Regions from separate parts of the Leucobacter sp. GX24907 genome, predicted to be linked through region 1. Evidence: predicted binding sites of a transcription regulator. Region 1 holds the regulator's gene; each other region holds the start of a gene.
The links. The regulator LexA, encoded in region 1, represses DNA repair genes until DNA is damaged. The targets are predictions, from matches to a motif close to TCGAACANNTGTTCGA.
Positions count from the first base shown of each region.

Region 2: the regulator LexA is predicted to act here: its motif matches at 4,262-4,277, upstream of ACUYV6_RS12445 (Rv2578c family radical SAM protein).
Region 3: the regulator LexA is predicted to act here: its motif matches at 3,437-3,452, upstream of ACUYV6_RS01840 (acetoacetate decarboxylase family protein).

Region 1 covers NZ_JBSGPD010000006.1:183,082-190,794, forward strand. The annotation lists gene ACUYV6_RS10880 (hypothetical protein) at 1-449, opposite strand, end outside; gene lexA (transcriptional repressor LexA) at 672-1,334, shown strand; gene lipB (lipoyl(octanoyl) transferase LipB) at 1,418-2,143, shown strand; gene lipA (lipoyl synthase) at 2,140-3,261, shown strand; gene ACUYV6_RS10900 (methylenetetrahydrofolate reductase) at 3,318-4,211, opposite strand; gene ACUYV6_RS10905 (hypothetical protein) at 4,208-5,383, opposite strand; gene metE (5-methyltetrahydropteroyltriglutamate--homocysteine S-methyltransferase) at 5,385-7,713, opposite strand, start outside.
Region 2 covers NZ_JBSGPD010000010.1:28,949-36,661, forward strand. The annotation lists gene ACUYV6_RS12430 (NYN domain-containing protein) at 1-371, shown strand, start outside; gene ACUYV6_RS12435 (lamin tail domain-containing protein) at 439-3,465, opposite strand; gene ACUYV6_RS12440 (hypothetical protein) at 3,752-4,162, shown strand; gene ACUYV6_RS12445 (Rv2578c family radical SAM protein) at 4,287-5,375, shown strand; gene ACUYV6_RS12450 (DUF4342 domain-containing protein) at 5,382-5,696, opposite strand; gene ACUYV6_RS12455 (NRDE family protein) at 5,841-6,542, shown strand; gene ACUYV6_RS12460 (hypothetical protein) at 6,574-7,152, opposite strand; gene ACUYV6_RS12465 (sensor histidine kinase) at 7,273-7,713, shown strand, end outside.
Region 3 covers NZ_JBSGPD010000001.1:367,805-375,517, forward strand. The annotation lists gene ACUYV6_RS01825 (acetoacetate decarboxylase family protein) at 1-634, opposite strand, end outside; gene ACUYV6_RS01830 (GntR family transcriptional regulator) at 818-1,513, shown strand; gene ACUYV6_RS01835 (substrate-binding periplasmic protein) at 1,666-2,526, opposite strand; gene ACUYV6_RS01840 (acetoacetate decarboxylase family protein) at 2,604-3,377, opposite strand; gene rplK (50S ribosomal protein L11) at 3,659-4,087, shown strand; gene rplA (50S ribosomal protein L1) at 4,099-4,788, shown strand; gene ACUYV6_RS01855 (serine/threonine-protein kinase) at 5,045-6,157, shown strand; gene ACUYV6_RS01860 (Ig-like domain-containing protein) at 6,167-7,713, shown strand, end outside.

The sequences.
Region 1 (7,713 bases):
GGAGCGTCCGAGTACCGGAGCGGCACCGCGATCGCCTGCCCGGCAAGCACGCTCGAGCTATCGAGCTGATTGAGAAGGACGATCTCGGAAACCAGGTCGCGCGGATCTTCATTCGGATCCAACTCTGAGGCGACATTCCAGAGCGTCGCACCGGGAGCGACCACCACGTAGCCAAACTCCTGCGCACCGTCTTCAATCGACGCATTCGCGGAGGAAGACCCGAAGAGCGCGGCAGCAGCCAGCAGTGCAGACATCAGCACCGTGACGAGCCCACCGAACACAATGCGACCACGGCGGGTGAGCCGCAGCTTCGGCGACTGCGTCGAGGCGGTTGACCGAGCAGCAGGGTTCGTCGACCGAGCAGCAACGTTCGACCGAGCAGCAGTTGACCGAACAGCGGTCGGGTGTGCCGCGATCTCCTCCTGAGGAAGAAGTGCCAGTGCGCTCATGGTGGGGTTCCTTTCACTTTCGAGATTCGAATTCGCATTACGATCCGAACATCTCTTTCGAATGTATCTTCGATCTTTCGAAACCGCAAGCCCATCATTCGAGCCTTTCTGCCGCTTTCCTCGCGACACTCGAACACATGTTTGCCGGATTTCTCCGAACTCGGCTATCGTTTCGAACACGGCAGCACTGTTTCACGCACCACCGACATTCAAGGACTCCTCATGGCCGACGACGCCCCGCGCAAGACGAAGCCGCTCTCGGAGAAGCAGCAGGCGATCCTCGAATTCATCGCCCGCTCGGTCGAGAATCGCGGTTACCCGCCGAGCATGCGCGAGATCGGTGACGCTGTCGGACTCGCCTCGCTGTCGAGCGTGACGCACCAGCTCGGCAGGCTCGAGCTGGCCGGATACATTCGTCGAGACCCGAACCGCCCCCGGGCCCTCGAGATTCTCGTTGAGCTCGCATCGACCAGCCAGGCCATCGCAGATGCGCCGCAGCAGCAGGTAGAAGAGGCCGCGTACGTGCCGCTCGTCGGCCGCATCGCCGCCGGCGTTCCGATTACCGCGGATCAGCAGGTCGAAGAAGTCGTCCCGCTCCCCCGGCAGCTCGTGGGCGACGGTCAGCTCTTCATGCTGAAGGTCGTCGGCGACTCCATGATCGATGCTGCGATCTGCGATGGCGACTTCGTCGTCATTCGACAGCAGCGCGACGCCGAGAACGGCGACATCGTGGCTGCAATGCTCGATGGTGAGGCTACCGTGAAGGTCTTCAGACGACGTGACGGACATACCTGGCTGCTTCCCCGAAACAGCGCTTTCGAGCCGATCCTCGGCGACTACGCCGAGGTGCTGGGCAAGGTCGTCGCGGTCTTCCGCGCAGTCTGACACCGGTTCCCGCGAGGCGGGGCCAAGACTCCGTATTCGCAGGCCGATTTTATTTGTGGACTCCGTCCAATTATCCTGAGTGCATGACTCTGCCCTTGGTACAGAAGTCCGATGAGCTGGCACAACATGCAGGCGCGCCGACACGCACGCACCGCGAGCCGGACCCCTCGCCCGTCGATATCGTCGTCGCCGGTGTTGCCCCAGATCTGGTCCCATATCCGCGGGGTCTCGAGCTCCAGAGGCAAGCCGCCGATCGAGTGACTTTTGGCGAGAATCGCGGAACCGCGCTACTCCTCGAGCACGAGGCCGTATACACCGCGGGCAGGCGCTCCTCCCCCGATGAGTATCCCGACGACGGCAGTCCCGTAGTCCCGGTCGATCGCGGTGGCCGGGTCACCTGGCATGGGCCGGGACAGCTTGTCGGCTACCCCGTCATTCGACTGCGCGAGCAGGTCGGCGTGGTCGACTTCGTGCGCGACCTCGAGCAGTTGCTCATCGATGTGTCGGCGGAGTTCGGCGTAGCGGGCTATAGGATCGCAGGCCGCTCAGGCGTCTGGGCCCACGGCGCTACCGGTGAAGAGAAGTTCGCACAGATCGGCCTGCATGCGAAGGGGGGCCTCGTCACCCACGGTTTCGCGCTCAACTGCAGCAATTCACTGGAGCCGTTCTCGAACTTCGTGCCCTGTGGCATCACCGATGCCGGTGTGGCCTCGCTCAGCACCCTCGCAGGGGAAGAGATTCGCCCGGCTGATGTGCTTGCGAACCTGCGACCCCGTCTGGCCGAACTCCTTGAGGAGGTCGCCGCATGAGCGCCAAGAACCTCGGAAAGCCGCTCTCCGAGATTCTCGCGGAACGCGAACTCGCAGCAGCAGAGGTTTCGCCGACCGAGCACACTTCCGAAGAGACTCCGGTGCCGCACCCCCACCACCAGGGAGGCACCGCGCCGAATGGCCGCCCCCTGCTGCGCATCGAGCAACGCAATGCCGAGACTCCGATCGAGCAGAAGCCTGCCTGGATCAAGACACGTGCGCGCACCGGCCCCGAGTACTCAGCAGTCCGCGACCTGGTGAAGCAGGGCGGGCTGCACACGGTGTGCCAAGAGGCCGGGTGCCCGAATATCTACGAGTGCTGGGAGGATCGCGAGGCGACCTTCCTCATCGGAGGGTCGATCTGCACCCGCCGCTGCGACTTCTGCATGATCACCTCCGGAAAGCCGCTCCCGCTCGACTTGGACGAGCCACGCCGCGTCGCCGAATCAGTGCAGACGATGGGTCTGCGCTACGCCACCATTACCGGCGTGACTCGCGACGACCTCCCCGACACGGGAGCCTGGCTCTACGCCGAGACAATCCGACAGATCCACGAACTCAACCCCGGTTCCGGCGTGGAAGTACTCGCAGACGACCTGGGCGGGCGCCCCGAAGACCTTGCGCAGGTGTTTGAGGCAGCTCCTGAGGTATTCGCCCACAACCTCGAGACGGTGCCTCGAATCTTCCGCAGGATTCGACCCGGCTTCCGCTATGAGCGTTCACTCGGGGTCATCTCGCAGGCTCGCGCAGCCGGAATGATCACGAAGTCCAACTTGATCCTCGGCATGGGCGAAACCCGCGAGGAAATCCGTGCCACTATGCACGATCTGCACGACGCCGGGTGCGACATTCTGACCCTGACGCAGTACCTCCGCCCCTCCAAGCTGCATCACCCGATCGACAGGTGGGTGCGCCCCGAGGAGTTCGTCGAGTTGAAGGTCGAAGCCGACGCGATCGGCTTCTCCGGGGTGCTCGCAGGCCCTCTCGTGCGGTCTTCGTACCGCGCCGGGCGGCTCTGGGCACGCACGATGTCGCAGAAGGGACGAGAAGTCCCGGCGAACCTGCGTCACCTCGCGGAGAGCGCAACCGCTGACGACGCGTTCCTGCAGGCGGTATAGCCTTCTGCGGGCTCAGCAGAGTCAGGGCCCGCAGATCAGGGAGTAGTGGCTCGGCGTCAGCGATCCACCATGTCGAGTTCGCGCAGCACCGCGAGCACCTGCTCGTGACGGTTGAAGGTGTAGAGGTGAATCGATGGCGCGCCGCCTGCGATCAGCTCTCGGGCGAGTGCCACGGTGAAGTTGACTCCGAGGTCTGGCGCGTAGCCGCCCGCCTCCTCCATCGCGACCTCGAGCGCTGCCGGAGCCGGCTGTCCGGCCAGTGAGGCCACTTTGCGGAGTTGAGCACTCGTCGAGACCGGCATCAGGCCGGGAAGGATCGGGATCCGAAGGCCCGCGCTCTTCGCATCCGCTGCGAACGACAGGTACTCCTCGGCGTGAAAGAAGAGCTGCGTGATCGCGAGGTTTGCACCCGCCTCTTGTTTCTCGATCAGCCACTCGATGTCGGCGGTGCGACTGCGCGAGAGCGGGTGCCCATTGGGGTAGGCCGCGACCGCCGTGCGGCCGACGCTCGTCAGCGGAGGGCGCTCGGCACGAGCCTCGGCGATGAACTCGACGAGTTCCTTCGACGTCAGCGATCCGGCGACGACCGGATCGCTCTCGTCGGTGCCCCGAGGCGGGTCGCCCCGCAACGCAAGGAAGTCGTGGATGCCTGCATCCATGATGTCGTGCACCGTGCGCCGCAAGTCGTCCTTCGACTCTCCCACAGTGGTGAGATGCGCCATCGGCAGCGCATCGGTGTGCTCGCGGAGATACTTGAGCAGATCACGCGAAGCATCGCGGTTGGAGCCATTCGCGCCGTAGGTCACGGAGATGAAGTCCGGTCCCGCTGCAGAGAGGTGCTGCACGGCGTGACCAAGCGCCAAGGCCGCTGCACCGGTGCGCGCGGGGAAGACCTCGAAGGAGAACCGGACGCGTGTGGCTGCGCTGCCCGTGAGCAGCAACGGCGTCACGAGGCCGCCCCGTTCAGTTCTTCGCCGGCGAGCAGCGTCCCGCGCACCCGGGCCGCGATCTTCGCGAAGGCGACGTCGCGCGCGAAGTCAGGCGATCCGTGGCGCGGCTTCTCATCGATGATGTAAGGCGAGAACCCGCAGTCGTCGGTCGAACCGAGCAGCTCCGGCGGAATGAAACGGGCCGCTTTGACCAGCTGATCCCGAACTTCCTCAGGGGTCTCGAGCTTCGGGCTCGTCGGGTTCGTCACACCGAGCAGCACCCGCGGCACTGCTTCCCCGCGTCTCTCGATGCGCTGCAATTGCCTGCCGACGAGACGTGCGACCCGTTCAGGATCTTCCTCGCTCGCCGCCTGCACCAAGAAGTAACCGGCTTCGATCTGGAAGAGCTCCGGAATCAGTTCGGCATAGTCAACGTCGGCGCTGTGCGCCGAATCCCGGTCGTTTCCAGGGCAGGTATGCACACCGATTGCGGGGCGCAGATCTGGACGCACGCGGTCGAGCACCCGATTCACCAGGTCGATGAACCCCTCCAGCGCGTCAGGGCCGGCCCAGGGCGCTCGAATGTCCTGCCTCAAGGCGAGACGCCCCTCGGTGAAGTCGATCGACACCCGAGCGGCGCCGGCCTCGAAGCATCGCTCGATGTCTTCGGCGCACCCGGCGACAACGTCATCGAGAAACTCGGCCCGGCTGTAGTCGGGCAGCCCCTCCTCCGGCACCATGAGCGACAGCATCGAAGGCGAGATGACGGCCTGCTTCAGCGGACCGTCGGTGAATCGACGCGCACCACGAACATCATCGGCCGCCCAGGCGCGGAATCGGAACGGCGCCTTCGAGAGACCTGGGATCACACGATGATGGCCGTCCGCGAAGACCGCGAACACCGGACCCTCAGTGACATCCTCAGTGCCGAGGGGATAACTCGCGAAGCTCTCTCGCCGCTGCTCGCCATCACTGAGAATCGGCGACCCGGTCTCCCCCAGCTTGGCCAGTGTGTCTCGCACAGCAGCATCTTGAGCCGCGTGGAGCTGGGCGATCGGCACGAGACCCGTCGCCGCATCAAGCACGATCTGCTGCAGCGCAGCGGGACGCGGAATCGATCCGACCTGTTCGGTAGGAAGCTCATCCTGCGGCCAGAACCCTGTCGGGTCGTTGGCGGTGCGCTCGGTCGTCACGCTATCCATTCTCGCGCACGGCGCGAGCCGCAAGCACGAGATTGGTCAGACTCGCGACCGTCTCCTCGTAACCACGGGTCTTCAGACCGCAGTCGGGGTTGATCCAGAGCTGCTCGCCGGGAATACGAGACGCAGCAATCCTCACGAGCTCGGCCTGCTCCTCGACGCTCGGCACACGCGGCGAGTGGATATCGTAGACGCCCGGCCCGATCCCTCGCGAGTAGCCGTGATCGCCGAGCGGCTCCACGACATCCATGCGGCTGCGAGCGGCCTCGATGGAGGTCACATCGGCGTCGAGGCCATCGACCGCGTCGATGATCTCACCGAACTCGGAGTAGCAGAGGTGCGTGTGCACCTGCACGTCGGCAGCGGCACCCGAGGTGGCGAGACGGAACGCGCCGACAGACCACTCGAGGTAGGCGGTCTGGCGATCCTTATCGAGCGGCAGCAGCTCGCGCAGAGCGGGCTCGTCGACCTGCACGATCTTGATGCCGGCCCCGACCAGATCATCGATCTCGTCGCGCAGCGCGAGAGCGACCTGCTCAGCACTGTCAGCGAGAGGCTGATCGTCGCGCACGAACGACCACGCCAGAATGGTGACCGGCCCGGTGAGCATGCCCTTGACCGGCTTCTCGGTCAGGGACTGCGCGTACGCCGACCAGGAGACCGTCATCGGTGCAGGACGCGACACGTCGCCCCACAGGATCGACGGACGCGTGGCCCGCGTGCCGTAAGACTGCACCCAGCCGTTCTCGGTGACGGCAAAGCCATCGAGCAGCTCTGCGAAGTACTGCACCATATCGTTGCGCTCGGCTTCGCCGTGCACGAGAACATCGAGACCGATCTCCTCCTGCAGACGAATGACGCGCTCGATCTCTTCACGCAAGAAGCCCTCGTAGGCGGCCTCATCGATCTCTCCGCGAGTAAACGCTGCGCGAGCCTTACGAATCTCGCCGGTCTGCGGGAACGAGCCGATGGTGGTCGTCGCAAGCTGCGGAATGTTCAGCGCGTGCTGGGCATCCCGGCGCTCCTGCTCGTCCACGCGGCTGCGATCAGCAGCGGTGACCGCAGCGGCGCGCTCACGAATCTCGTCGACTCGCACACCGGGGGCAGAGGCGCGGTCCGCAAGAACACGGTCGACTTCAGCGAGCTCGTCCTCGATCGCTGCGGCCCCTTCGGTGAGTCCCTTCGCGAGCACGACGACCTGTTCGACCTTCTGGTCGGCAAAGGCGAGCCACGACTTCAGTCGCTCATCGAGCTTCGTCTCGTCCGCAACGGTGTGCGGGACGTGCTGCAGGTTGTTCGAGGTGCCGACGACGGTGGAGATGCCCGAGCGCTGCAGGCTCTCGGCGGTGCCGAATGCCTGACGCAGGTCGGTGCGCCAAATGTTGCGGCCGTCGACCACGCCGGCGACGAGCTGCTTGCCGGTGAAGGCCTGTGCGAGCTCACCGGAGTCATGCGCCTCCAGCGGCAGAGTGCCGCGCACGACGTCGACATGTACGGCTTCGACCGGCAGAGCCGCCAGACGCAGCAGCGCACGCGATGCATCGCCGTACGGTGTGGTGATGAGGATCTGCGGGCGCTCGGATCCCACGGCCCGACCACCGAGCGCTGCGTAGGCACGCTCGACAAGCGCAAGCGTCTCCTCGCGAGACACCGAGAGCGAGTCCGAGACGAGCGCGGGCTCGTCGAGCTGGATCCAGCCGGCTCCAGCCGCGGCAAGCGCACCGAGCAGTTCGCCGTACACCGCGACTACTTCGTCGAGGCGGTCGATCGGCGCGAAGCCCTCACCGGCCTCATCAGAGGCCTTGGCGAGCAGCAGGTAGGTCACCGGACCAACGAGTACGGGGCGGGAATCGATTCCCTGCTTCTGCGCCTCGGCGAGCTGCTCGACGAGGGCACTCGGGTTCGCGGCGAACGGGGTCCGCTCATCGATCTCGGGAACGCTGTAGTGGTAGTTCGTATCGAACCACTTGGTCATCTCCAGGGGCTGATGATCCTTATCGCCGCGTGCGAGCGCAAAGTACTTCACGAGGTCGCTGCCCTCGACATCAGCGAAACGCTGCGGAATCGCGCTCAGCGCGAGCGTGGCATCGAGCACCTGATCGTAGAAGCTGAAGCTCTCCGGCACGGCTGCACCCCTGGCAGTGAGCCCCAGCTCGACGAGGTGCGCACGCGTTGTCGCACGCAGCTCGCGTGCGGTCTCGACGAGCTCCGCCTCGGAGATCTTCGCTTTCCAGAACGACTCGACCGCTCGCTTGAGCTCGCGGTGGCGTCCGATGCGCGGGTAGCCGAGAATGGTTGCGTTGGACAGGGGCGACGTTGCAGGC
Region 2 (7,713 bases), on a different contig from region 1:
CGGCCGACGTGTCGTCCGAGGAGCAGCGTCAGAGCTCAGGACAGTCTCGCCGAGCGCGGCGTTCGCGCGGTGGGCAGGGAACGCATGCCGGAACCGTGACTGCTCCGGAGGAGGAGACCGTGGAGGACCTCGAGACCGAGGTCACCGGTCTGCTGATTCGGGCGCTCTGGCTGAGTCAGGACAAAGACGACTCGGGGTGGCTCTACAGCTCTGCGGTGAAGCAACAGATGCGCCGCATGGATCCGTCATTCAATGAGAAGTCGCTCGGCTTCCGATCGTTCTCCGATTTCTTGAAGTCGCGTTCAGAGGTCGCCGAGCTCGAAGAATCCGGCCACGAGCGCCTCGTTCGTCTGCGCGACCAGGCGGAGTGAACGAGGACCGTCGCGCGGGATAGGCGACGGCCCTCGATATTCCTCGGGTTGGGTCTGCGGTTTCTGATCAGCCGCGTGCGCGAGCGATGCGCCGCCGCCCGAGTGCCGTTCCTCCTGCGACCAGCAGGATCGCTGCGATTGCGGCTAGCAGGATCGCGGTGCCGCCGTCACCGGTGGTCGCGAGCCGGTCGGCCCGGTCAGAACGGCTGTCGCCGGCCTGTGCTGCACCATTGCTATCTGCAGCGTTGCCATCCGTGCCATTGTTACTTGCGCCGTTGCCACCTGCGCCGTTCTCGCCCTCGTTATCATTGCCGGCGTCATCGGAGCCGCCGCCGGTTTGATCGTCGTCATCATCCGAGCCGCCACCATTCGACCCCTCGCAGTGCAGGGCGCCGATCCGGAACGCGTGCCCGTTCGTCGTAGCATCGTCGGCCCACACAGTGGGCTTCGCGCCGTCCGTGCACATCGACTGCGGGGCGAACGCAAGCCCCTCGTTGGCGTACGAGGTGTCCATGCCCGATGGCGGGCGGATCGCGGCCGTCTCGACGAAGGAGCCGCGATCCAGTGAGAAGGTCTGCGAGAGGCCATCGCACACCTCATCGCAGATCGCCCAGAGCTCACCCGTAGCGGGCTCGTACTCAAGCTCCATGACACCCGGGAACGCGGTGTCGAACTCGGTCACTCGGGTGAACGCACCTCCGTCTTCGAGTACGTATCCGGCAACGGTGCTCGTCGCCTCGACGCCGACGAAGAAGACTCCGCCCGAGTGCGACCCGTAGGCGTCCGGATCATAGGCCTCCCCGGTCGTGCTGTCGACGAGCCCGCCCTCGACGAGAGCGGCGTCCGAAACCCAGGAGAGGCCCTCGATGCCGGAGTTCGCGCCGATGCCTGGATACTCGGTCGTCAGGTTCCATTCGTGGGAGGCTACGAGCTCGTCACCCGAAGGGTCGATCTCGTAGCGCAGCACGGAGGGCCGACTGCCGCTGCCGTCGTTGTCGCGCTCCGAACCGACGAAAACGACGTCGGCCTCGCCTGCGAGCGCGACGGCCTCCGCATCCACCGTGCCGGTGCCGTCGGGGTAACGCAGTTTCCGGCCGCCCTCCCTGGCGACGTTTGCTGCTCTTGCGTTCTCGGCGTTGATGCTCCCTGCGCTGATGTCGTCCGTGCTCACGTTCTCCGTGCTGACGTCTTCGGAGATCGTGTTATCGACGAGTGCGAGCCGGTGCAGCGTTCCCGCGCCGTTGTTGACGGCCCACAGGATGCCGAGGTCGGCAGTAGATGAGGGATCGAACGCGAGCCCGCTCATGTCGTCGCTGAAGGCGCCGGCAGCGTCCGCGTCAGAGACTTCCTCAGCACCCGGCCAGGCTTCGGAGATGAGATCGCCAGCGCAGGCGTTCGCGGCGCCCGGGGTCGCCTCGCGGGTCTGACCGAAGGCGCCCGTCGCATCAGGGCACCGGCCCCAGGTGACCGCCGCGTGGCCGGTCCACTCGGTCTCGTCTATGACGGTGGTGCCGTCGACATCGATGAGGCGTACGAGGTCGTTACCACCCAGGCCGAAGGTCGGCTCGGTGAATACGCGCAGGTACTCGCCGGCGGCGATCACTGTTTCGGAGGGCAGCACGATCGCGTCATTGTCGGCACCGCCGTCGCGGAGGTTCATGCCCGAGACATCTTCGGGCTCGAAGCCGGCGTTGACGAGCTCGATCCAGTCTCCGTCAGGATCTCCGCTCGATTCGACCTCGTTGATGCGCACTGCGGCGCTGCAGTCGTTCGGCGCACCCTTGGTCGACGCGGTGGTGTCGCGGAAGTCGCCCGTACCGTCGGGGCAACGACCGATCGTCGTGGGGGAGTGCGCGTCCCAAGCGTGCTGATCGACCGCGGTGAAGCCGCCGGGCAGGAAGAGGCGGGCCTGGTCAGCGGCGCCGAGGCCGTAGCCGAGATCTGCGCTCTCGACGACGAGGAACTCGCCCGGTGCAATTTCGGTGCCCGTCGGGAACTCCCAGCTGTGGTCGGCGGCATCGCTATCGTCGCGTACGACGAAACCCGCAAGGTCGACGATCTCGTCGCCCGTGTTGAAAAACTCGATCCAGTCGTCTGGCGTACCTCCGCTCGTCTCGATCTCGTTGATGACGACGGCGGGTACGTCGGGTGCTGCGCAGTCGTTCGCCGCACCCTTCGTCGCCGAGGCGGTCGTCTCGAAGTCGCCGACGCCGTTCGGGCAGCGTCCGAGCGACGGCAGGCTGTGACCCTCCCAGGAGGCTTCATCGACGAGGGTGGAGCCGTCCGCGAGGAACAGGCGAGCGCGATCGGTTCCGCCGAGCCCGAAATCGAAGCCTTCGGCCTCGTCGCCAGGAGTGTCGGACTCTGCGACAGCCTCGTCGAGCGCGAGATACTCGCCGGGATCGAGCTTGGTGCCCGCGGGGAGGCGGTACTGATGCGCGTCGTCGTCGTCCGAGAGCACCCAGTTCTCGAGGTCGACGACGGTGTCTCCGGTGTTGACCAGTTCGACCCAGTCGCCCGGATCACCGCCGTTCGAGCCCACCTCGTTGATGACGATCTCGTTCAGACCGGCCGGCGCGAACGCATTGGGCGCGCCGGGTGTCGCCTCGCTCGTGACCGCGACGTCTCCGACGCCGTCAGGGTTCAACCCGTACGAGGTGGGCTGGTGCCCGCTCCAGGTGAAGCGGTCGACCTCTGAGCCGTCGGGGAGGAGGAGCCGAGCCATGTCCTCCTTGCCGAGACCGAAGCCCTCGGGGCCCGGCACGTCGACCGTGACGGCGAGAAACTCGTCAGGTTCGATGACGGTGCCCTGAGGAAGCGCGAGCCGGGGCTCGCGATCCTGGTCATCGGCGACGACCCAGCCCGAGACGTCTACGGCGGCGTCGCCGATGTTCATCAGTTCGACCGCGTCATCGATCGCGTCGTTGCTCTGGATCACCTCGTTGATCACGATCGAGGTCTCGGGTGCGGCGGCCGCAGGTGTCGCTGCTGCGAGCGGGAGGACGAGGGCGGCGCACGCCGAGAGTGTGACGGCGTGCGCCGCGTATGCTCGCCGAGATCGGATGCGCCGGCGGTGGAGAGGGAGGGGCAGCATGTGCGGTGCGATTCCTTCGGTCAGGGGTGGGTTGTCGAGGCTGGCCGGCCGGTGGCGCGCGGCAAGCGCCGGACGGGCCGTTGACCAGACTGGCAATGCGAAGCATCGCCGGGGTGAACCGCGGGAGGCTCCGGGGTGAAGAGTCAGAGATCTCCGGCTAGAGGCGTTGTTCTGGCACGTGCGGTGCGGAGGCTTTCGTCGTGACCGCGATTCTTCCGGATTTCCGGAACCATCTCTCCGGATAGCACCGTGGGCGCGGACCAAAGTGAAACCTAGCGTGGTCCGTATGAAATCTCTGAACTGGCTACTCATCGTCGGGCTCGGTGCGTTCGCGCTGATCCGCCCCGTATCCCGTATCGTGCTCGACCAGCTCGGTATCGATCTCGGTGCCGCATTCCCGGTGATCGCGACGCTCGTGATCTCGGCCGTGTGGGTGCTCGTCGTCGGACTGTCGAAGGTTGCGCAACCGCTCCTGACGTTGCTTTTCGCAGGGGTCGTGTATGCGGTGCTCGCGATTGCGCTGAGTGGGATCCTTTCGCCGATCCTCGATGGGCAGTTGGAAGGACCGCTCGCGAATCCGATTGCGATCGTTCCGATGCTGGCACTCAATGCTTTATGGGGTGCAGCAGCTGGGGGGCTGGCTCTGCTCCTGCAGCAGACGCGCCGGCCTCGTGCGCGGCGGAGCGTGCAGGGCTAACGCCGATCCTCAAGCCGTCCTCGGCTCGCCTGCTCCCGTCACGATGCGCGAGCGCAGTGCGCCGGAGGATCTTCGCACCTTATTCCACTTGCTCCTCATTCGAATATATGTTCGAATGATTCGCATGAGGTGGAGCGGGCAGACGGTGACGGCGGCGAAGCAGCGGCAGAGCGCGCTGCCGGGTCTCGAGCTCGCGGAAGTCGCAGCCATGCCCGGCCATCTGCGTACGGTGCGATCGCCGGAGTTCGCGGGGATGGTCTTCCATGAAGTGCTTGCGAAGAGCGCGCTGAACAAGGTGCCGGGCATGTCGTCGATGCCGTTCGATTACACGGTGAACCCGTACCGCGGGTGCTCGCACGCCTGCGTGTACTGCTTCGCCCGGGGGTCGCATCGGTATCTCGATCTCGACACCGGGCAGGATTTCGACTCGCAGGTCGTCGTGAAGGTGAACGTCGCCGAGGTGCTGCAGCGCGAGCTCGCGCGCCCGAGCTGGACGGGGGATCACGTCGCGCTCGGCACCAACACCGACCCGTACCAGCGCGCCGAGGGACGGTATCGACTCATGCCCGGGATCATCGAGGCGCTCGCCGCATCGGGAACGCCGTTCTCGATCCTGACGAAGGGGACGCTGCTGCGGCGAGATCTGCCGCTGCTGGTCGAGGCGAGATCGCGCGTGCCCGTTTCGCTGGCCATGTCGATCGCGATCGGTGACCACGAGTTGCAGCAGTCGATCGAGCCCGGCACGCCGACGACGCGCGCCCGCCTGGACACCATCGCTGCCGCGACCGCCGCGGGGTTCTCGTGCCAGGTGTTCGTGATGCCGGTGCTGCCATATCTGAGCGACTCGGTTCCGCAGCTGACGGGGTTGTTGCGCGACATCGCCGATGCGGGGGCGACCTCGGTGATCTACGGGCCGCTGCATCTGCGCACGCACGTGAAGCCGTGGTTCTTCGAGTGGCTGGAGCGCGAGCACCCCGAGTTGGTGCCCGAGTACCGGCGCCTGTATCCGGGTACGAGCGTGCGCGCGACAAAGGAGTATCGGATGCAGTTGGCTGGTCGAATCCGGCCCATCATGCGTCGGTTCGGCCTGGAGCGACGGGGGAGCGCGACGCGAACGTCGGTCGAGCGGGGCGTGCCTGCGGCGTCGTTGGCCGGCGCGGCCGCTCGGCAGATTCCGTCGGCTGCGTTGTCGACTGCTCCGACGCTCTTCTGAGGACTTCTATGAAGCGTGAGTGTCTCCGTCGGTGTCATCAACATCGTCCGGGTTCTTCGGCCGCTCGACTCCGATGGTCACGCTCGTAGCCAGCGCGGCCACGGCGCCGACCGCTACCAGGATCGGTGCCAGCAGCGCCCCGGCGGCCGTAACGGCGACACCGGCAGTCAGCGGGATCTCGAAGATCGTCTCCCCGCTCTCCCGCTTGATGTAGATCCGTCGGGCGTTCCCCTCCTCGATGAGCTCTCGTACTTTGGCCATGAGCTCGTCGCCCTTGACCTTGAACTCTTCGTACCAGTTGTCGTTGGTGTTGTTTGTCATCGGGCGGCCGCCTTTCGAAGGATGATCGTGTTGAAACCGTATAGCGCCGACCCTAGGAATTCTCGAAAGCCTAGTGTTCAGTTGTTCTTGGTTCGAGTTCGAGCGCGATATCGGGTCTTGAGCGTGTGTCGCTAGTCTGAATCCATGTGCACGGTCATCGTCGAAGTTCCTGCGAGCGAGGGGACGAAGGTCAGGATCCTCGCGATTCGGGATGAAGACCCGCACCGCCTCTGGGATCCGCCAGGGGAATGGTGGCCGAACGAGCTGCCCGATGTCATCGGAGTGAGGGATCGCCTCGCAGGCGGGGCTTGGCTCGCCGCCCGGCCAAGAGCAGGCGGGCTGTCGGTGATCCTGAACCGACCCGAGAACGTCGACCCGGCGCCGGGCACCACAGAACTCGAATCGCGCGGCACGATCCCGCTCGCATCTGTTGCGGGGGAGTCGCTTCCCGAACGTCCGAACACCCAGAGCTTCAACCTCATCGAGGTGCAGGGGCCGTCGGTTCGATTGACCCAGTGGGACGGCGACGAACTGCGCCGCACGGAGGTTTCACCCGGCGTGCACATGATCGCCCACCGCGAGCTCGACGACACGAATACGACCCGGATTGCCACCTGGCTGCCCGAGTTCAGTGCACTCGCGGGGCTTCCCGATGACGCCTGGCGAGAGAGTTGGCGGGCCGTACTCGAGCAGAGCGCCGAGCTTCCGTGGGAGGACGACCGGGCGATCATCCGGGACAACTCGGTGCACGGGTTCCCGACGGAATCGGAGCTGGTGTGCCTCGGGGAGGTCTGGGACGGCGGGGCGCGGGTCGAGTGGTGGTTGCCGGAGCGGCAGAACGGCTGAGCGCAGCCGGGCCCACCTGATCCCTGTCGCGCTACCGACGTGCCTCGGCCGGGGTCCGGCCGAAGTGCCCGACCGTCACCCACACCGGCCAGCCGATCAACCAGATGACGGTGACGAGCCAGATCCTGCCGATCCAGCCGAGCAGCTCACCGGTGCGAGCGAGATCGCCGACGAGCAGCACGATCCCGCCCAGCACGGCCGAAGTCAGTGCCGCGCACAGCAGCATCCGCGCCCACTGACCCCACTCGTACTTCACCTGGGCGAGCCCCGACTTCGGTGGCTTCACCGGGGTGGGTCCGCCGGCGAAGCGGTGCGCGAAACGCGCATCCACCCGGCTGATGATCTGATGCCCGAACGCCACGGTGAAGCCGAGGTACACGCCGCCGAGTCCGTGCGTGAAATCGGCGGTCGCGTCGTTCACGAGCAGATCCCACGCGATGAGCGAGAGCAGCAGCACGTCCAACAGCGGAACGCACAGCAGCAGTACCGTCGATACTCGCCGCCAGCGCAGCAGATAGCGGGCCGCGAGCCCGCCGAGCAGCAGCACCCAGAACCCGATCTCGCAGATAAGGATTCCCGTCACGACGGAGTTGAAGTGTAGATCGTTCATGCCCCCAGCTTGGGCGCGACGCGACATCAGAGGCATCCTGCGAGAGGCCGCACTTCCCGGCGCCGCCTCCTCCGATCGAAGGAGGCGGAGTTCCGCGGGTTTCTGACACCATGAGGCATCATGGCAGGCATGCTGCGGAACTGGTGGGATCGGCTGAACGCCCGGCCGCGCCTCCGTGATGCCACGGCGGCCCTGACCTACCTCGTCATCGGCCTCGCCCTGTACCGGGTGGGTGCAATCCGCCTCTCCTCCTCTCTCGCGCCGGTCCAGGGCGAAGACCTGATCTTCCTGGCCGCGCTGATCGGAATCTGCGCGATCGCCACGATGCGCTCCAGCCGACCGCTCCTGGCCCTCAGCCTCGGAACTGTCGTCACCGCCATCGACGCCCTCGGCGGCGGCAGTCTCGGTGTGATCCTCGTCTTCTTCGACCTTGTCTACTGCGCCGTCAAGTACGGGAGCGACCGCGGCATCCGTATCGCCGCCTGGATCGCGGTCGCGCTCGCGGTCGCGACGGGTGCTGTGCTGGTGATCCTGCGCCCGGAGAACCCTGTCGTGCTGATC
Region 3 (7,713 bases), on a different contig from region 1:
AGTCAAGACGTTCAACAATGACTTCCTGTGCGATGCTCGCCTCGAAGTCGCCGAGCACGACCTGTTCAACCTGCGCGTGGGTCGCCGGCCCGTCAAGCGCGGGGCCGAAGCGCCGCACCTGAATAATGCCGTCCGAGACGTCGGGTGCGCCGTACTCCGCGGTCCAGTCGGGTGCAGGCCTGTCTGGGTTCACGACGGCGATCTGCTGCGAGATCAAGGCGTCGTCGCGAGAGGCGCGCATCTCGTGCCTGCCGTCGATCTCGGTCCAGGCGATGCTGGCCGACTTCTTCGGGAAGGCGACGTCCTCGCGCCCGGCAGCGAGCCCGCTGTCGTAACTGAAGTACTCGACGCTGCAGTGCTTGGCGGTCAGCCCCTGATAGGAAATCGGGAAGTTGATGGAGGTGTTGTAGCCGGAGAGCAGGCGACCGTTCTCGATCGTGTCCCAGGAGAGCCAGTTGATGTATGCGAAGTCGCCGGTGACTTCGAGTGGTGCCGGTACGAGGTTCCGTGCTGTCCCGGGCTGCAGCCGAACGAGGGTCGTCATACGCTTCGCGTTGCGGAACGGGAGGGGCCAGGCCGGGACGAGGGGGCTCCAGGAGGGGGTCTGCAATGTGTAGAGCGGTGATGCAGTCATGTGTGAACATCCTCCGATGTGCAGAGTCATGGCAAGTGCGAACAGTCTAACATTTCACTCTGTTCATCTGTTACATTTTTAAGAACGGCGGGCGGTGGGATAGCTTCACTACAATGAGGATCGCCGTGACCCCGTCAGCGGCGGGCATCAGATTCCCCGTGAACGACAGAATGGACATGCAGCGTGGCAGCAGCGGCCTCCGGTGAGAGCCTCGGCGCTCGGGCGTACCGTGAGATCTGGCAGCGGATCGTCCACCTCGATTTCCCTCCGCTCTCAGTGCTCGACGAGAAGCAGCTGAGTGCTGAGCTCGGAGTCGGGCTCTCTCCTACGCGACAGGCTCTGCGTCGTCTCGAATACGACGGCCTGATCATGATCTTGCCCCGCCGCGGCACCCTCACCACTGAGGTGAGCCTCAACGCCGTGCAGTGGCAGCTTGAGATTCGAACCGAACTCGAACCGTTGGCCGGGCGGCTTGCCGCGGCTCGCGGAACGGCGGAGGAGCATCGTGCCCTGCAAATGCACCTCGAGGGGATCGAGCAGCTCGCCGCGTCGCAGAACACCTTCGATGCTCAGATGCAGTTCACCGATATGGATCGTGATCTCCACCGCATGATTTACGCTCAGACGCGCAACCCCAGTCTGATCGCCGACCTGAACCGGCACTTCGCGCATGCTCTGCGCATCTGGTTCTACTGCCATCGTGCTCGGCCGAACACCGGTGCCACCTTCACGCTGGGCGACTATGACGTGAGCTCGTACCGCGACATCGTCACCGCCATTGTCGAACGCGATGGAGATCGTGCGGCGCAGGCGATGCGCGAGCATGTGATCCGCGACACGGAAGACGCACTCTCGCAACTGCGCGGCATCGACGCCTGAGCAGGGCCAGGGTGTAGCTGGTCTTCCGGCCCGTGAGGTCGTCCGTTGCGCGCCAGGTGATCCAAGAGAATAGGGCCGCGGATCGAAGGATCCGCGGCCCGTTCTCGTGACCGCCGCGGTGAGGATTGCCCGAGCGCGGCGCTCAGTGCGCCCTAGAGTTCCCAGACCTCGTCGATCTTCGACTGCTCGGGGTCGAGACCGTAGTCTTCGAAGGCCTGCTCGATGGTGCCGTCTTCGTGCCAGCCCTTGATGGTGGCGTCGAGTGCCTCGCCGATCGAGTCGTTGTCGAGTGAGGTGACCCAAGTCGTCTGGCCGGGGCGATCGAACTCGGGAACGCCGTCGAGAGGCCCGATCTCGACGATCTGCAGGTCGCTGCCTGTTGACTCGAGTCGTGCGGTGACCGACGACTTGGATTCGATCATCGCATCGATGCGACCTGCTTCGAGGTCTTTGGTGATGGCTTCCGTGTCTTGGTACACGGTGAAGTTGTCACCGAACTTCTTCTGGAGGCTGTCATTCCAGAGGTTGCCCGCCACGGAAGAGACCTTCTTGCCCTCGAGGTCGTCGACCGTGAGGCCATCCTTGGAGATGATCGCCGCGAGATCCAGCGAGTGCGGGTAGCTCAGGTTCACGAGCTTGGCTCGCTCCTTGGTGCGGTACCAGTCGGTGATGCCGACATCGGCGCGCCCGCTCTGCACAGAGGGGATCACGGCGCTGGCGCCACCGGCCGCTGACACGACGAGGTCGAGGCAGTTCTCGTCGGCGAACTTCGTGATGAGGTCGCCCTCCCAGCCGGAGAGCGTCTCATCGTCTTCGATGACGACGTAGGGTGCGACCTCGTAAGCGCCGACGACGAGCTCGCCGGGGTTGATGGTCTCGAACTCGTGAGCCGGAGTGCAGTCGCCGTCGCTGCTGGCCCCTTCCGAGGAGCAGGCCGCGAGCGACGCTGCGGTGATGACCGCGATGCCGCTGAACGCGAGCACGCGACGGATCTTGTGTGAGGCAAGTGACATGGTGTGTTTCCTGTTCGTTGTATTCGGGAGAAGTTTCGGAGGCCGCTGCCAACGCGAGCTCGGCGATGCCGTCGGCGTCAGTCGGCCGGCTGATTGACGAGTGAGTCCAGTACCACCGGGGTGCCGTTTGCCGCGGTCGCTGCGAAGTCGCCGACGGTGTACTCTCCACCGAGCACCTCGAGTACGTGCAGCGGTTGGCCGTCGAGAAGATCTGAGCCGACATCGATCTTTCCGATCGTTGCCTGTGCGCGTCCGAGGCGACGCTCCCTCAGTGCGAAGTTGGCTGCGGTGTTGCGCATCGCGATGTCGAACTGGGAGAACGACGGGCCGTTGACCTCGGGAACTGCTCGAGCCTGAATGGTGGGGGTGAGGTCGACGTCGTTCCAGGCTTCGCCGGTGACGCTGTCGTCGAAGTCGAGTGCGAGATCGAGGATCGGCATGTCGTAGTCCCAGATCTTCGCCCGAACCCCGCTGTCGGTGGTCTCGAGTGAGAACTTGGCGTAGCGCTTGGGGTATCCCCACAGTTCACGACCGGCAGCCGTGCTCCAGTGCTGATCCTCGAACTCGAAGAAGTAGTTGCCGCCACGGTGCTCGCCGTATGAGATGGGCAGGATCATCCCGCCGTCGAAGTAGCCGCCCTGCGTCATCGTGCAGTTCGAGAAGTCGGCCACGGTCAGCATGAAGACATCGCTTGTCAGTTCGAAGGGGGTGACGCCGGCGAGCCGGGTGAGTTGGTCGCGGTCACCGCGGCAGTAGACGTTCAGCGTCGCGAGGTCGGGGCACTCGTACTGCTGGTCGCCGGGGTCGAATCCGAGGAACCGGAAGAACGTCTTCGGGTCGTAGGTTCTCATCGCACTCCTTCGTGGGTTAGTAATTCCAGTGACTACTATATAGAAATTTCAGAACGTCATCGAACGATTGTATGCACGAGATCCGAGGATCGCGACAGAGATCCACCGGAACTCCAGGATGCCGATCCCGCAGAGATCAGGTATTCTTGTCTGGTTTGCGTCTCACGCGCGTCAGCATCATGCCGATCGTCGTGGGAACGTGAACTGCACCGCACGTCGGAACGGCCGGCGCAGCGGGAGAACACGTGCAGCACGTGCGCGTTCGAAGAGAGGAATCAACTATGGCTAAGGCCAAGAAGGTCACCGGTCTGATCAAGCTTCAGATCGCTGCCGGCGCCGCCAACCCGGCACCCCCCGTGGGTCCTGCCCTGGGTCAGCACGGCGTCAACATCATGGAGTTCTGCAAGGCGTACAACGCCGCGACCGAGTCGCAGCGCGGCAACGTCGTGCCGGTCGAGATCACGGTGTACGAGGATCGCTCGTTCACCTTCGTCCTGAAGACTCCCCCCGCCGCCGAGCTGCTCAAGAAGGCCGCCGGCGTTCAGAAGGGCTCGGGCACCCCGCACACCGTCAAGGTCGCGAAGGTCACCGCCGAGCAGGTCCGTCAGATCGCCGAGCAGAAGCAGGCCGATCTCAACGCGAACGACCTGGACGCGGCATCGAAGATCATCGCGGGCACCGCTCGCTCCATGGGCATCACGGTCGAGTAAGGGGCAGATCAATGGCACAGAAGTCGAAGGCGTACCGCGCCGCTGCCGAGAAGATTCAGGCAGGCAAGTTCTACACTCCCGCTGAGGCCGTCGCCCTGGCGAAGGAGACCGGTTCCACCAAGACCGACTCGACCGTCGAGGTCGCAGTCAAGCTCGGTGTGGACCCCCGCAAGGCGGACCAGATGGTCCGCGGCACCGTCAACCTCCCGCACGGCACCGGTAAGACCGCGCGCGTCATCGTGTTCGCAGTGGGCCCGGCCGCCGAGGCCGCGATCGCTGCGGGTGCTGACGAGGTCGGTGGCGACGAGCTGATCGAGAAGGTGGCCGCCGGCTACACCGATTTCGATTCGGCCGTCGCGACTCCCGAGCTCATGGGCAAGGTCGGACGACTGGGTAAGGTGCTCGGCCCCCGCGGCCTTATGCCGAACCCGAAGACCGGCACCGTCACCCCCAACACGGCCAAGGCTGTTGAAGACATCAAGGGCGGCAAGATCGAGTTCCGCGTCGACAAGCACGCCAACGTGCACTTCATCGTCGGCAAGGCCTCGTTCTCGGCTGAGCAGCTGCAGGAGAACATCTCCTCGGTGCTCGACGAGATCTCGCGTCTGAAGCCGTCGTCCTCGAAGGGCAAGTACGTCATCAAGGGCGCCGTGTCGACCACGTTCGGCCCGGGCATCCCGCTCGACGTCGCGGGTCTGTAAAGACCGTATGAGCCGTGCTCTCGGCTCAGCACAGCGCATCGGAACGGCCCTCGCTTCGGCGGGGGCCGTTCCGTCGTTGTCGGAGGCACTTCGCTGCGACGTGCGTATGAAATGTCGATCTTCGCGGTATGAGGAGAACATCTGGCGTATTATGCTTGCTTCGTGATCACGACCTGCTCCGATGCGCGCCAGGGGCGTGGCGCCGTCGAAGTCGGCCCCGCTTCGGGCACTCGAGCGATCCTGCCCGTTCAGCCCGATGGCTAAGGCGGCGGTGTCGCCCCCGCCGCAGATCTCGGGCTTCGGATATGTGCGACCGCTGGGGTCGGGAGGGTTCGCGCACGTCTACCTCTATGAGCAGGACATGCCGCGACGGGTCGTTGCGATCAAGGTGCTCGAAGAAGATCTGCAGGCGCCCGCCGAGCGGTCTGCGTTCGAGGCCGAGGCGGATGCGATGGCCAGACTGTCGAGCCACCCGTCGATCGTCTCCATCTTCCAGGCGAGCGTCGCGACCGACGGCCGCCCGTACATTGCGATGGAATACTGTCCGGATTCGATGCGTACGCGCACGAAGGGCAAACCGGCACGGCTGGCCGAAGTGCTCGATGTCGGTGTGCGCCTTGCCGGTGCACTCGAGACTGCGCACCAGGCGGGGGTGCTGCACCGAGATATCAAGCCGTCGAACGTGCTCATTTCGACGACGGGGCGTCCGGCGCTTGCCGACTTCGGTATTGCGACGATGCGCGGTGACACCGGAACGCGCCACGCGTTCTCGCTGCCCTGGGCCGCTCCCGAGGTGCTCGAGGGCACCGAGGGCGGCACGGTGGCGAGTGAGATCTGGTCGCTGGGCGCCACCCTCTACACGTTTGCTGCGGGTCACGCGCCTTTCGAGCTTCCTGAGCGGAGCATGAACACCCAGTCGAAGATGAGCTCGCGCATCAAGAAGGCCATCTACACGCCGATTCCGGGTGCGCAGGGCTACGAGCACTTCGACGCGGTGCTCGCTCACTCCATGGGGAAGGCGCCGGAGCAACGCTTCGACTCGATGCGCGCGTTCGGAGAAGCTCTGCAGCGCTTGCAGCGCATGTACGGCTTGGATGTCACCCCGCTCGACACGGTGGCGTCGGCCTGGGTGACGCCCCCGGCGCCCGCCGGTGCGGTGCGCGGGCCGGTGGTGTCCGCCGTGCGGCCCGAGGGCGGTCGAGCGAAGCGGCGGGCTCGGTTGGCTGCGGCGTCGTCGGTTGAGGATCGCGATGGCGTGCTGATCGATCCGCCGAGATCGGCGCTGAGGGCCGGGCTCATCGGGGCCGGCATCGCTGTCGGCGCGATGGGCGTCATCGTGTTCGGCATCATGGCGATGGGCGGTTTCTAGGTGGCGGAGGTGAAGCAGCTCGGGGAGTCGCGGCGCTCGCGCGTCGTGAGTTGGATCGCCGGTGGCCTTGCATGCGCTGTCGTGCTGACGGTCGCGATCGTCGCGAGCGGGTATGACGCTCGTGAGACGCCCCGCGAGGAGCCTTCGGTGTGGGCGATGCGTTCGTCGGGTCAGTACGCGCGCGTCAACACGGAGACCGCCGAGATCGACACCGTGCGACAGGTGGAGGATCCGAACGGCGTAGTGCAGTCCGGCGCGAACGGCGTAGTGCTCAGCCATGGCAACGGACAGGCGTGGAGCATCGATCCGATTGCTCCCGCTGATTTCCAGGAGGATGCCGGGGCCGGTGCGGGTGACGGCGACTCCGCGACGGCGGCATCATCTGAAGCACCCGAGACCTCTGATGGCGCAGGAGAGGGCGCGCTGCGTACTCCCGATGGCACGCGTGAGGTGCTGCAGGCGGGCGGGGCGGTCGTGTTCCGCACGGAATCGGGTGAGGTGCATCTCAGCCGTTTCGAGGGTGAGGCGTCTGCGGCGGTGCCACTCGGCCAACCGGTGCTGCTCGATCCGCTCGCGGGCGAGCGCGCGGAGACCGAGAACGCCGATGAGCCCGAGACGTTCCAGGCCGACGCGGTCGCGATCAATGACGACGGTCGCGTGGCGATGTTCTCCTCCGGCCGTTCGGAGGTGCGCTGGTACGACGCGAAGAGCGGGGAGTTCGAGAGCGGGGTCAGCCAGACGCCCGAGGGGATTCCGACGGAACGCCTGCAACTCGCGATCGTCGGTGGCGACTGGGTGATCTTGGACCTCGAGGGCGGCGAGTTGTGGCGCGAGGGCCGCGGTGATGCGGCAGAGCTCGACCTCGAGGGCACGGCGATGCTGCAGGCCTCGAGTGCGCGTGCCGCGGGAGCAGACGCGCTCATCGCCGACGAGGCCGGTCTGTGGAGTGTGGCGCCAGACGGCGACGCCGAGCGGATCGCGGAGGCGGACGGCGTTCCCGCGAAGCCCGCTGCAGTGGGCGAGCACCGCTACGCCGCGTGGATCGGTGCCGGCGAGGGTGCGTTCTGGAACTCGGACAGTGGCGACACCCGGGCGCTCGAACTGGATGACGCCGCAGACGAGACAGGCGAACCCGATCCCGTGATCCTGAACAATGGCAGCCGCGCGCTCGTCAGCGAGCAGAGCAGCGGCATGATGTGGACCGTGCCCGATGGCCGGTTGATTCCGGTCGAGCAGTGGTCGCTCGTCGACCCGCCGAAGGAAGAGCAGGGCGCGATCGTCGTCAATGACGTGACGCAGCAGGAACCGCCGGTGGCGGTCGACGATTCCTTCGGCGTGCGCCCGGGTGAGCCGACGCTCTTGCCGGTGCTGCTGAATGACTACGACCCGAACCGGCGCGACGTGCTCACGGTGGTGCCCGATGGCCTCGGCGCGGGGCTCGACTCGGATTTCGGGTCGCTGCAGATGCTCTCTGATGGGCAGGGCATCATGATCACGCCCGCCGATGATGCGTCTGGGACTGCGACTTTCCGCTACCGCATCACCGACGGGATCGC